Regions from separate parts of the Devosia sp. Leaf64 genome, predicted to be linked through region 1. Evidence: predicted binding sites of a transcription regulator. Region 1 holds the regulator's gene; the other holds the start of a gene.
What was found. The regulator LexA, encoded in region 1, represses DNA repair genes until DNA is damaged. The targets are predictions, from matches to a motif close to TGTTCNNNNTGTGTTCNG.

Region 1 (5,880 bases):
TGAAGGGTTTACGCCATACCGGCGCGGCGATCGGCAGGAGCGTTAGCCCCAGCCGATCGATTGTGCTAGACAGCGCGCATCAAGTGATCAGGAGACCCGGGACTAATGGATTTGTGGGATGTCGTCGCCTTCATTATCGAAGCTCTTCTTGTCTTCGTAGTGGCAACGACCCTGTTCGACACCCTGCACTGGCTGCTGCACCGCTGGGAAAATTCCAAGATCCCGCTGCTGCGCACCTTCTCGTCCTGGCACTGGGTCCACCATAAATTCCTCGGTCTCGATATGCAGGTCAATCCGGCCTATGCCCGCCAGAATATCTGGTTTCACGTCCTGCCCGAATATTTGACCTCGATGGCCGCAATCGCGCTGTTCCTCCTCGCGCTGCCTTGGCAGCCCGTGGCCGTCGTTGCCGTCATCCGCACCGTCATGTTCGCGCTGACCCTCCGCGAGGAAGGGCTCGACTACAATCACATGTCGATGGACCGCGTGGGCGGCAAGCAAGGCCTCTTGTGGGTCAACAACAATTACCACGCCATGCACCACGTCTATCCGCACAATTTCTTCTCCTCCTTTGCCAATACCTTTGATCTCCTGGTCGGCACCACCTGCCAGATTGCTGGCCGGCGCTTCCTCATCACCGGCGCAAGCGGCGCCTTCGGCTCGGCCATGGTCAAAGCACTCGAAAAGCGGGGCGGCATTGTCGAAACGGCAAAGTCCGGCGTCGATTTCACCGCCGGAAATTACGCCGCGATGGACGAAAAGCTCGCGCGCGCCGACGTTCTGATCCTTTCGCACGGCGCCAAAACGGACGATTGCTGGAACGCCAATTACGTCACGTTTCGCGACCTGATCGAGCGCTTCACCCTCATGGGCAAGGATAGGCTCCTCGCGCCGGAGGTCTGGGCGCTCGGCTCCGAGGTCGAATTTCACGGCGATATGGGCATGGATGAATTGCGCGATTATTCCAGTTCGAAGCGCGCCTTCGCTGCCCGCGCCCGCCACTATTATCGCTCCGACGACCTCATCTATCGCCACATTGTCCCCTCCTCCTTCACCTCCGCCATGGGCAAGGGCGCGATGTCGGCGGAAACGGCGGTCGGCATCGCTCTCTTCTTCATCACCCGCGGCTTCAAATATGTACCGGTGACCCTTACCGGCCTTGCCGTCCTCAATTTCTTCCGCTTCCGATATGCCAACAATGCCGGCGACGAAGCGCTCGCCGCTGCCGAATAATCCGAGGCTTTGATGACCTACGACCCAACCAATATCTTCGCCAAAATCCTCAAGGGCGAACTGCCTTGCCACAAGGTCTACGAGGACGACACGGCCCTCGTCATGCTCGACATTTTTCCGCAGTCCAAGGGTCACACCCTCGTAATTCCCAAGGCCCCATCGCGTAACCTTCTCGATGCCGATCCCGCGGCCCTTTCGGCGGTGATGCCGCTCGTCCAACGCGTCGCCAAGGCCCTGCAGACTGTAACGAAAGCCGACGGCATCCGCCTCGCCCAGTTCAACGAGGCCCCGGCTGGCCAGACCGTCTTTCATCTCCATTTCCATCTGATCCCTGCCTACGAGGGCACCGCCTTCGGCGCCCATGCCAGCGGCCGTGCTGACGACGCCGAACTCGCCCAACTGGCGAAAGACCTCGCCGCCGTGCTCTAGTCTTGCCGCTGACGCGACGTCTTCCGGCGAAAGCGAGAATCTCTACTGCGCCTCTATTTGGCAAAGATGGGAGACTCTTGCGGAACATAGACGGAACACATATAGTCGTTCCGTATCCGTTCCGATTCTAGGGCTCACCGGCGATGCTGACGCGCAAACAACACGAATTGCTGATGTTCATCCACGAACGGATGAAGGAAAGCGGCATTCCCCCATCCTTCGACGAAATGAAGGATGCGCTGGATTTAGCGTCGAAGTCAGGCATCCATCGGTTAATCACTGCGCTCGAAGAGCGTGGCTTCATCCGCCGCCTGCCCAACCGGGCGAGAGCCCTCGAGGTCGTCAAGCTGCCGGATTCCATGAACCCATCCCTCGGCGGGCGCAAAGCCAAGTTTGAGCCGTCGGTTATCGAAGGCAGCCTCGGAAAAGTCAGCGCGCCACAGCCACGCGGCATCGCCGCGGAGGATTATGCCCGACCGATCTCGATCCCGGTTATGGGGCGCATCGCTGCCGGTACGCCCATCGAGGCGATCCAGACTCATTCCCACACCATTCAGGTCCCGCCTGAAATGCTTGGCGCGGGCGAACACTATGCGTTGGAAGTCCGCGGCGACTCCATGATCGACGCCGGCATTTTCGATGGCGACACGGTCGTTATCAAAAAGCAGGATCAGGCCAGCACCGGCGAAATCATCGTCGCGCTGGTCGATGACGAAGAGGCCACCCTCAAACGCCTCCGGCGCAAGGGCAACACTATCGCACTCGAAGCTGCCAACCCGGCCTACGAGACCCGCATCTTCCCGCCGGATCGCGTAAAAGTTCAAGGCCGCCTCGTCGGCCTCCTCCGCAAATACTAATGCCCGGCGCCGCCACACCCAAAACGGTGATGGCGGCTTATGCCGACCTGATCAACCATCACGACTTTTCATTGCTGGTCCCGCTGATCGATCCCGATGCAGTCTTCTGGTTCAGTTCCGGCAGTTTCACCGGCATCGATGCCATTCGCAGTGCCTTCGAACGAACATGGCAGCGTCTTGAGAACGAGACGTACTGGCTTGAAGACCTCACCTGGATCGCGGACGGCGACACGGCAGCGAGCTGCACCTATCGGTTCTGTTGGCGCGCTGTGGTCGATGGCAAAGACGCCGAAGGATCAGGACGAGGCACCACGGTGCTCGCCAAGCGCGGTGATGCTTGGCGCATCATCCACGAACATCTAAGCTCTTATCCGGATTGAGCGTGACATTCTTTAGTCGCGATCGCGTTTCTACGCCGAGTGCGATTAGCCTGCAGCAGCGGATTTCATATCTCAGCGGTGAAAAGGGCTGTCACTTAGGCAAACTCGATGCGTCCCTCCTCCTACTAATGGCTTCGATCCGGCCGCAGGCAAAATTGCGCCAGTGGCGCAACTTCAGGAGAGAGGGCCATGAGGGCTATGCCCGAATGGCAAACTAGGTGGGGTAAACCCCAAAACCCCAAAATACTTATCCATCTTCTCCCCGCTCCCCAAAACCTCGCCCATACTCTCCCCATTCCGCCAGTCACACGGCTCCCACGCAGGGTCGGGCGGAATGGCCGGTGGATGGGGGCGCCTATCCGGGCGGGGAGTTGAAATACGGCAGCCGCGACCGAAATAACGTTCGCGCCTGATCCCGGACCTGCTGCAAACTCCGGATCCTGTGACGGGCGGCCTTTGGCTCCCAATGTCTAAACAGGTAGAGCCAATGGCCGCCCGTCACCGTGAAAAACCGTCAGCCAAAAAAAAGGCCGGGCGGCACTCTGTGCTGCCCGGCCTGTAACGTTTGTCCTCTCCGCTATCGTCATTGCCCGGCTTGTCCGGGCAATCCATCCGTCTCGAAGATGGACCACCCGGACAAGCCGGGTGGTGACGACCGAAGGATCAAGTGATCAATGATTATCCCTTGGCAGGCCTTCTGTCTGCGCAATCCGCTGGTACTTTTCAGCCGGTTTCAGGATCGCGCCTTCGCCGAGCTGGCCGACGATACCGCGCTGGATTTCCTGCCACGGCGTCTGGTGCTTGGGATACTTGTAGCCGCCTTCAGCCTCGAGCGCCGCGCGACGGGTCGCGATTTCTTCGGCCGAGATCAGGATATCGGCTTCGCCCTTGTTCAGATCGATGCGGACGCGGTCACCAGTCTTGAGGATCGCAAGGTTACCGCCTGCAGCTGCTTCCGGAGACGCATTGAGGATAGAAGGCGAACCCGACGTGCCGGACTGACGGCCGTCACCGATACAAGCGAGCGAATGAATGCCCTTCTTGATGAGGTAGGCTGGCGGCCGCATGTTGACCACTTCAGCCGCACCCGGATAGCCGATCGGACCAGCGCCACGCATGAAGAGCAGCGTGTTTTCATCGATATCGAGCGACGGATCGTCGATCCGGTGGTGATAATCCTCAGGACCATCGAACACCACGGCCTTGCCTTCGAACATGCCAGGATGCTCGGGATTGGCGAGGTAGCGTTCACGGAATTCGGACGAGATCACGCTGGTCTTCATGATCGCGCTGTCAAAGAGATTGCCGCGCAGCACGAGGAAGCCGGCATCCACCTTGAGCGGATTGTCGAAGTGGCGGATGACCTTATCGTCCTGGATCGTCGTATTGCGGCAATTCTCGCCAATGGTCTTGCCGTTGACGGTCGGCGCATTTTCGCGGATCAGGCCTTGCGACATCAGTTCGTTGACCACAGCCGGCACGCCGCCTGCATGGTAGTAGTCTTCGCCCAGATATTCGCCGGCCGGCTGCAGGTTCACCAGCAGCGGCACCTTGTGGCCATAGGTCTGGAAATCCTGCAACTCAAGCTCGACACCGATATGCTTGGCGATCGCCTGGATATGGATCGGGGCATTGGTCGAGCCCCCGATCGCCGAATTGACGACGATGGTGTTGATGAAATTGTCCTTGGTCAGGATGTCGGACGGCTTGAGGTCCTCATGCACCATGTCGACGATGCGCTTGCCAGTGCGGTAGGCCATTTCCTGACGGTCACGATATGGTGCTGGGATAGCGGCCGAACCCGGAAGCTGCATGCCGAGCGACTCGGCAAGCGAGTTCATGGTCGTCGCAGTGCCCATGGTGTTGCAGTAGCCGGTCGACGGAGCCGAGGAAGCCACGAGTTCAATGAACTGCGCATAGTCGATCTCGCCAGCCGCCATCATCTGCCGTGCCTTCCAGACGATCGTGCCGGAACCCGTGCGTTCGCCCTTGTGCCAGCCATTGAGCATGGGCCCGACCGACAGCGCGATCGCCGGGATGTTCACGGTCGCCGCGCCCATCAGCATGGCCGGGGTCGTCTTGTCGCAACCAATGGTCAGCACCACGCCATCAAGCGGGTAGCCATAAAGCACTTCGACGAGGCCGAGATAGGCGAGGTTGCGGTCAAGGCCCGCGGTCGGGCGCTTGCCGGTTTCCTGGATCGGATGCACCGGGAATTCGATGGCGATACCGCCAGCTTCGCGAATGCCCTCACGCACACGCTCCGCCAGCACCATGTGGTGACGGTTGCAAGGGCTGAGATCGGAGCCGGTCTGCGCGATGCCGATAATCGGCTTGCCCGACTGAAGTTCTTCGCGCGAGACGCCGAAATTCATATAGCGCTCGAGATAAAGCGCGGTCATGTCCGGGTTTTCGGGATTGTCGAACCATGCGCGCGAACGCAGCTTCTTCGGAGCGCCGCTGTTATCAGTCGTCATCGTCAAATTCCTTATCCGTCCGCAGCGCGCGGACCGTGGGCCTTGCTGGTTGCCGTTTTAGCACGGCAAGCGCCGCTGTGAACGGCTCCCATCGAAAAAATCATACAATTGATTTGGGTGGGGTAACAGGGGGCATATGTGCCGGAACGCTCTGAAAATCTTACCAATCGCGGAGAACACATTTGAGCTCTCCGATAGCCCCTGCGCTGATGGCCCTGTTCATGGGCCGAGAACCCAATTAGGGTCGCGCCGCATTGTGTAGGCGGTCGTCGAGGAGGCTTGTTTGAGCGAATCTGTTGCCTGGATTGCGGTCGATTGGGGCACGTCCAATTTGCGCGGCTGGACCCTCGATCACGCGGGAAATGTCCTTGCCTCGCGCAGTTCGCCAAAAGGCATGGGCAAGCTGACGCGCGAAGAATTTCCCGCCGCACTTGCAGAATTGCTCGCCGATATTCCCCTGACGGAAAAGACCGACGTTGTCGTTTGCGGCATGGCCGGCGCCCG
Region 2 (5,880 bases), on a different contig from region 1:
GCATCTCGACGCACTGCAGAGGCCAGTTTCGTTAACATTCCGGTATCGGCGTCAGCAGCATTAGCGAGAATTCGTGAATCCTGCTGCAGGCGCCAGAGCATCCGGTAGAGTAGCGCGAAGCGTTCCGGCTCGGAATGCTGGATGACCGACCCGGCGAGCTCCATGAACTGGCGGGGGACCGAGCCGATCGGACCATCGGTCTGTGGCAGCATGTCGTCGCCCGCTTCGAAGAGCCCGTTCTCTTCCGCCCCGACCCGCCAGACGACTTGCGAGGGTTTTAAGCCGGCCGCGAGCAGACGGCGGGCCTTGCCGCGCCACTCGTCGAGATCATTGAGATGGTCGAGCCGGACGGACAGCATCAGAAAAGCTCGAGCTGTTTGGGCTGGGGCGTGAGCTTTTGCTTGAGCTTGATATCGTCGGTGAGACCGCCGGGGGTCCAATCGGCAGCCGAGATGAAGGGGCGCACCTTGTCGATCGAGGCGGTGAGGCGCGAGACATCGGCAAGCGTCAGGCGATGATGGCGCCGCGAGGTGATGACGCGGTCGACAGCGCGGACGCCGAGGCCGGGAACGCGCAGCAGCATTTCCCGGTCGGCGCGGTTGACGTCGACGGGGAAACTCTGCCGGGTTTTGAGAGCCCAGGCGAGTTTTGGATCGATATTGAGATCGAGATGACCACCCTCCCCGCCCGCAACGATTTCTGGGACATTGAAGCCATAAAAGCGAATGAGCCAATCGGCCTGGTAAAGGCGATGCTCGCGCATCAGCGGGGGCGGCGCGAGCGGCAGGCGCGATGAGGCGTCGGGGATGGGCGAGAAGGCGGAGTAATAAACGCGCTTAAGCCGATAGCCGGAATAAAGGCCAGCGGCGCGCGTGAGGATGGCGCTGTCATCGGCCTTATCGGCGCCGACGATCATCTGGGTCGATTGGCCGGCAGGGGCAAACTTTTCGGGTTTGGCTTTTGACGGCTTCTTGTCGGGTGTCGCTTCGTCGAGCTTACCGCGCAGACGGGCCATTGCGGTGCGGATTTCTGAAGGACGCTTTTCCGGCGCGAAATGTTCGAGCGCGGAATCGGTGGGCAATTCGATATTGGTCGACAGGCGATCGGCCCAGCGGCCAGCTTCCGCGAGAAGCTCGGGGGCCGCATTAGGAATGACTTTGAGGTGGATGTACCCGGCAAAGAGATGGACCTCGCGCAGAGTGCGTGCGACGCGGACCATCTCCTCCATCGTATAATCGGGCGAGCGGATGATGCCGGAGGAGAGGAAAAGTCCCTCGATGTAATTGCGCTTGTAAAAATCGAGCGTCAGGCGAACGACCTCATCGACCGAAAAACGGGCGCGGGCGACGTTGGAGGACGAGCGATTGATGCAGTAGGCGCAGTCGTAAACGCAGAAATTGGTCAGCAGCAGTTTGAGGAGTGAAATGCAGCGGCCATCGGGCGCATAGGAATGGCAGATGCCGCTGCCTTCGGTCGAGCCAATGCCGCCGGTCTTGGCACTATTGCGCTTTTCCGTGCCGCTCGAGGCGCAGGACGCATCGTATTTGGCAGCATCGGCAAGAATGGCGAGTTTTCGCGAGAGCGTCAGAGCAACCATTGTTCTTCCTTTGTTCTAAAAATAGCGAGAGACCGGCGCGGGTGCATGTGAAAAAGACATGTCTGAGGAAATTGTGATGAGGGGACGGCTCGGGAGATTCCCGCTTCCGCGGGAATGACGCGGTGGTAAAACGTGTCGCAGGCGATTGGCCCTGGAGACCGCATAATGGATATATTGAACAAACTGCCTGCCAACGAGCCGGTGTCGCTGATTGCCGAATTTACCGCGCGGGTGGGCAAGGCGGAGGAGGTGGCCGAATTGCTCGCTGGGCTGGCCACCGATGTGCGCGCCGAGCCGGGCAATGTGGTGTTTGACACCTATCGTCGCTTCGATGCTCGGCAAAAATTCGTGGTCTACGAAATCTACAAAGACCGTGCGGCATTCGAGGCGCATATTTCGGCGGAGTATGGCGCCGTGTTCAATGCCAAATTGCGGACGCTGATCGAGGAGCCCAATTCGGTGTTGACGTTTCTGAGCGCGGTCTGATCTCCAGGTGGCGCTTGGAAGGGTCTGTGCTATGCCCGGGGCAACCAGAGGGGCTGACCATGCCGACGCTTTATTTCGTTCAGGGTTTTAGACAGAAGGGCCGCAAGCTCGAGCCGGATATGCCGACAGCGCATAAATCCGCCGAGGCAGCCATTGCTTCGGCTGAACGCATCGCGCCATCGCGCGCCGGCATCTGGGCCTATTCGGCCGATGTCGATGTCGAAGCCGACACTTATGACGAGCCAAAGGTGCTCTTTAAGGCGGGGACGCTGCCTGCGGGTGTCGCCGATTAATCGTTCGAAAATCGACACCAGTGCGTTGCTATTGTCTTTCTTTGTCTAACGCGCCGTCTGCCATACATTCATGAGCGAAGACGGCGCCTGGCGCCGCGTGAATTGGGAGACATCAAATGACCCTCGAACTTGGCGGCATCCACCACCTGACGGCCGTGACCGCCGACGCACCGCGCAACCTTAAATTTTATACCCAGACGCTCGGCATGCGCCTCATCAAGAAGACGGTGAACCAGGACGACACCTCGGCCTATCACCTCTTTTATGGCGATGGTGTCGCCTCGCCCGGCGCCGACCTGACCTTCTTCGATTTTCCCACGCTGCGCGAACAGCGCGGCAACCATACGGTGGGCCGCACGGGTCTGCGCGTCGACAGCGAAGAAACGCTGAAATGGTGGAAGGAGCATCTCGAGGCCAACCAGGTTTCGACGAGCGGGATCAGGGAACGTCTGGGCCACGTCTCCATGGATTTCGAGGATTTTGAGGGCCAGCGCTTCCGTCTGGTCGTCGATGGGCGGAACAAGGTGATCCCTTGGGCCAAATCGCCCGTGCCGGAAGACAAGCAGATCATCGGGCTCGGACCGATCACGCTTTCGGTGCCAAAACTCGAGCCGACCGATGCCATGCTGACGCGTGTGATGAACATGCGCCAGGTGCGGCACTATGCGGCCCGCGAACGCGGCGGCGAAGTGTTCGTCTATGAAATGGGTCCGGGCGGCCCGGCAGCGGAACTGCATGTTTCGGTTGACCCGAGCCTGCCCCAGGCACGGCCCGGTGCTGGCGGCGTGCACCATGTCGCCTTCCGCACGCCGGATCAGAATTCGCTCCATGAATGGATCGAACGCGTGAACAGCTTTGGCATTCGATCTTCGGGCGAAGTCGAGCGGTTCTATTTTACCTCGCTCTATTTCCGCGAGCCCAATGGGATTCTGTTCGAGATTGCGACAGATGTGCCCGGATTTGCGGCGGATGAGCCGATGGAGACGCTGGGCGAAAAACTGTCGCTGCCGCCGTTCCTGGAAGGGCGCCGGGCGCAGATCGAGGCAGGGTTGAAGCCGTTGGTTTGAACTGACGATGCAGCGCCGGCAGAGGGTTCCCCCTCATCCGGCGCTGCGCGCCACCTTCTCCCCGAGGGGGAGAAGAAAAGGCCAGTCGCTCTCGTGTTATTCCTCTCCCACTTGGGGAGAGGGTAGATCGGGCAGCGCCCGAGACGGGTGAGGGGTTACTGCGCGTCCGGCTCCAGCATCGCGGCATCCCTGACCAACCTGACGAACTCGGCGCGGTAACCGCCTTCGTCCATGCCGCGGGCGGATTGGGCCAAGGCTTCGATTTCGGCCCAGGTCGTGTCACTGCCATAGGCGCTGCCGCGGAGTTTTTGGCCGAAGGCGGCGACGGCGGTGGCGAATTGGGCATCGATCCCGGCGACGGCGATGTCGTCATAGGCGACCGATGGGGTCACCGGCTGTTCGATCAACTGACTGACGCTCTCGCCGGGCAGCTTGTAGCGGATTTTGAGGAAGGCGAGTTCGTCGCTGGCGGCGGGTTGCGCCGTGTCGCTGCCATAGCGCAGGGGATCGACCTGGCCTTCGCCGGCCGGGGTGATTTCGTAAAGCGCGGTGACCGTGTGGCCAGCGCCGATATCGCCGGCATCCACCGCGTCATTGTTGAAATCCTCGCGGTTGAGATGACGGGTTTCGTAGCCGATGAGGCGGTATTCCGAGACGAGCGCCGGATTGAACTCGACCTGGACTTTGACGTCCTGAGCAATAGTGTGGAGCGTGCCGCCGACTTCTTCGACGAGCACCTTCTTGGCCTCGGCGAAGTTGGAAATGTAGCTGGCATTGCCATTGCCGTTCTGCGCCAGCGCCTGCATGGTCGCATCATCAAGATTGCCGCGGCCAAAGCCGAGCACAGAAAGGCTGATGCCGGACTGGCGCTTTTTAGTGATGAACTGTTCCAGCGCCTTAGGGTCATCGATCCCGACATTGAAATCGCCATCGGTCGCGAGGATCACCCGATTGGTGCCATCGACCTTGCCCTGTTCGGCAAGGCGATAGGCAAGCTCGATCCCTTCGGCGCCGGCAGTGGAGCCGCCTGCCCCAAGCTCGTCGAGCGCGGAGAGGATTTTTGCCTTGTCGCTGGCCGAAGTGGGTTCGAGCGCGACACCGGCTGAACCAGCATAGGTGACGATTGAAACCGTATCCTTGTCGCTCAACTGATCGAGCAGCAGCGCAAAGGAGCGTTTGAGGAGCGGCAGCTTGTCAGGCTCGTCCATCGAGCCTGATGTGTCGATGAGGAAGACGAGATTGCTCGGCGGAATGGCTTCGGCCGGCGGGGCATAACCGCGAATGCCGATCGCCATGATCTCGGTCTTGTCGTTCCAGGGCGTCGGGAAGATTTTGATTGTCGGTTTGAACGGCATGTCAGCGCTGGGCGCGGCCGGGTAGTCGTAGGGGAAATAATTGATCAATTCTTCGATACGCACGGTATCGGGCTCTGGGACAAAACCGTCCTCGAGCTGGCGGCGGACATAGGAATAGCTCGCCGTATCGACATCGAGCGAGAAAGTTGAAACGGGCTCCTCGGCGGCAATCTTGAGGCGCTGCTCGTCAAAGCTGGTAAATTCGTCGCCGCTCGGTTCGGTGGCTGATGTGCCGACATAGGCAGGGCTCATGGCGCTGTCCTGCGCCAGCGTTATCGGCGCGGCCGGTGGCCGGGGGACGGCGGACGGCATGCGCATCATCGACGGCGCGGCTTCGCTTTCGAGCATCGGCTCTGGCGCAACCGGCATGGTTGTCACGGGCGGCGCCACGGCCGGCGCTTCGCTCCGCGTATCGACCGGCGCGGGCTCAGCCTCTTCGACGGGCTGCGGGGCTGGAGCCGGACGGCTGACCGACTCCGTCGGCGAAAGAGCGGTCGAGGAATAGAGCTGCCAGCCGAGCGGCAGGACGAGGAGGGCAATGGCGGCAGTGCCGATGGGAACGCGCATATCCATGATCGAAATCCTTTTGAAGGAAGCGAAGATGGACATGAGACGGCGGGCCGCGGGATTTCCTTTGGCCGGGATTTTGGATTTTTCGGTTTCGGCTTCGAATGCGGCGCGGGCGGCGGCGAGCGCAGCGGCTTTAGCCGCATCGCGCGGCCGCGGAGCCGGCGCATTGCGGAGCTGGTCGAAGGGATCGGGGCGATGATCGGTCATAGGAGCCCCCTCAAGGTCTTGCGGGCTTCGTGGACGTGAAAAGAGACTGTGGCTTCCTTGATGCCCATGATCTCGGCGGCGCGGGCATGAGAAAGGCCTTCGGCATAAACGAGGAGCACGGCATCGCGCTGCTTTTCCGGCAGGCGGCGCACCGCATCCCAAAGCTGGCTGCTGGTCGCCGCATCTTCCTGCGAGGGCGCTTCTTCGGTTGGGGCGATCTCGGCATAGGCATCGACATGGGCGCCGCGGCGGCGGCCGGCGCGCTGAAAATCGCGCACCATATTGATGGTGATCCGATAGACCCA

Region 2: the regulator LexA is predicted to act here: its motif matches at 1,598-1,615, upstream of ASE94_RS07610 (putative DNA modification/repair radical SAM protein).

The regions. Positions count from the first base shown of each region.
Region 1 covers NZ_LMLO01000018.1:230,184-236,063, forward strand. The annotation lists gene ASE94_RS10280 (GNAT family N-acetyltransferase) at 1-46, shown strand, start outside; gene ASE94_RS10285 (hypothetical protein) at 106-1,233, shown strand; gene ASE94_RS10290 (HIT family protein) at 1,243-1,662, shown strand; gene lexA (transcriptional repressor LexA) at 1,806-2,519, shown strand; gene ASE94_RS10300 (nuclear transport factor 2 family protein) at 2,519-2,899, shown strand; gene ASE94_RS10305 (IlvD/Edd family dehydratase) at 3,571-5,376, opposite strand; gene ASE94_RS10310 (2-dehydro-3-deoxygalactonokinase) at 5,660-5,880, shown strand, end outside.
Region 2 covers NZ_LMLO01000012.1:446,243-452,122, forward strand. The annotation lists gene ASE94_RS07605 (UdgX family uracil-DNA binding protein) at 1-359, opposite strand, end outside; gene ASE94_RS07610 (putative DNA modification/repair radical SAM protein) at 359-1,597, opposite strand; gene ASE94_RS07615 (putative quinol monooxygenase) at 1,763-2,083, shown strand; gene ASE94_RS07620 (hypothetical protein) at 2,143-2,376, shown strand; gene ASE94_RS07625 (ring-cleaving dioxygenase) at 2,493-3,443, shown strand; gene ASE94_RS07630 (VWA domain-containing protein) at 3,599-5,575, opposite strand; gene ASE94_RS07635 (RNA polymerase sigma factor) at 5,572-5,880, opposite strand, start outside.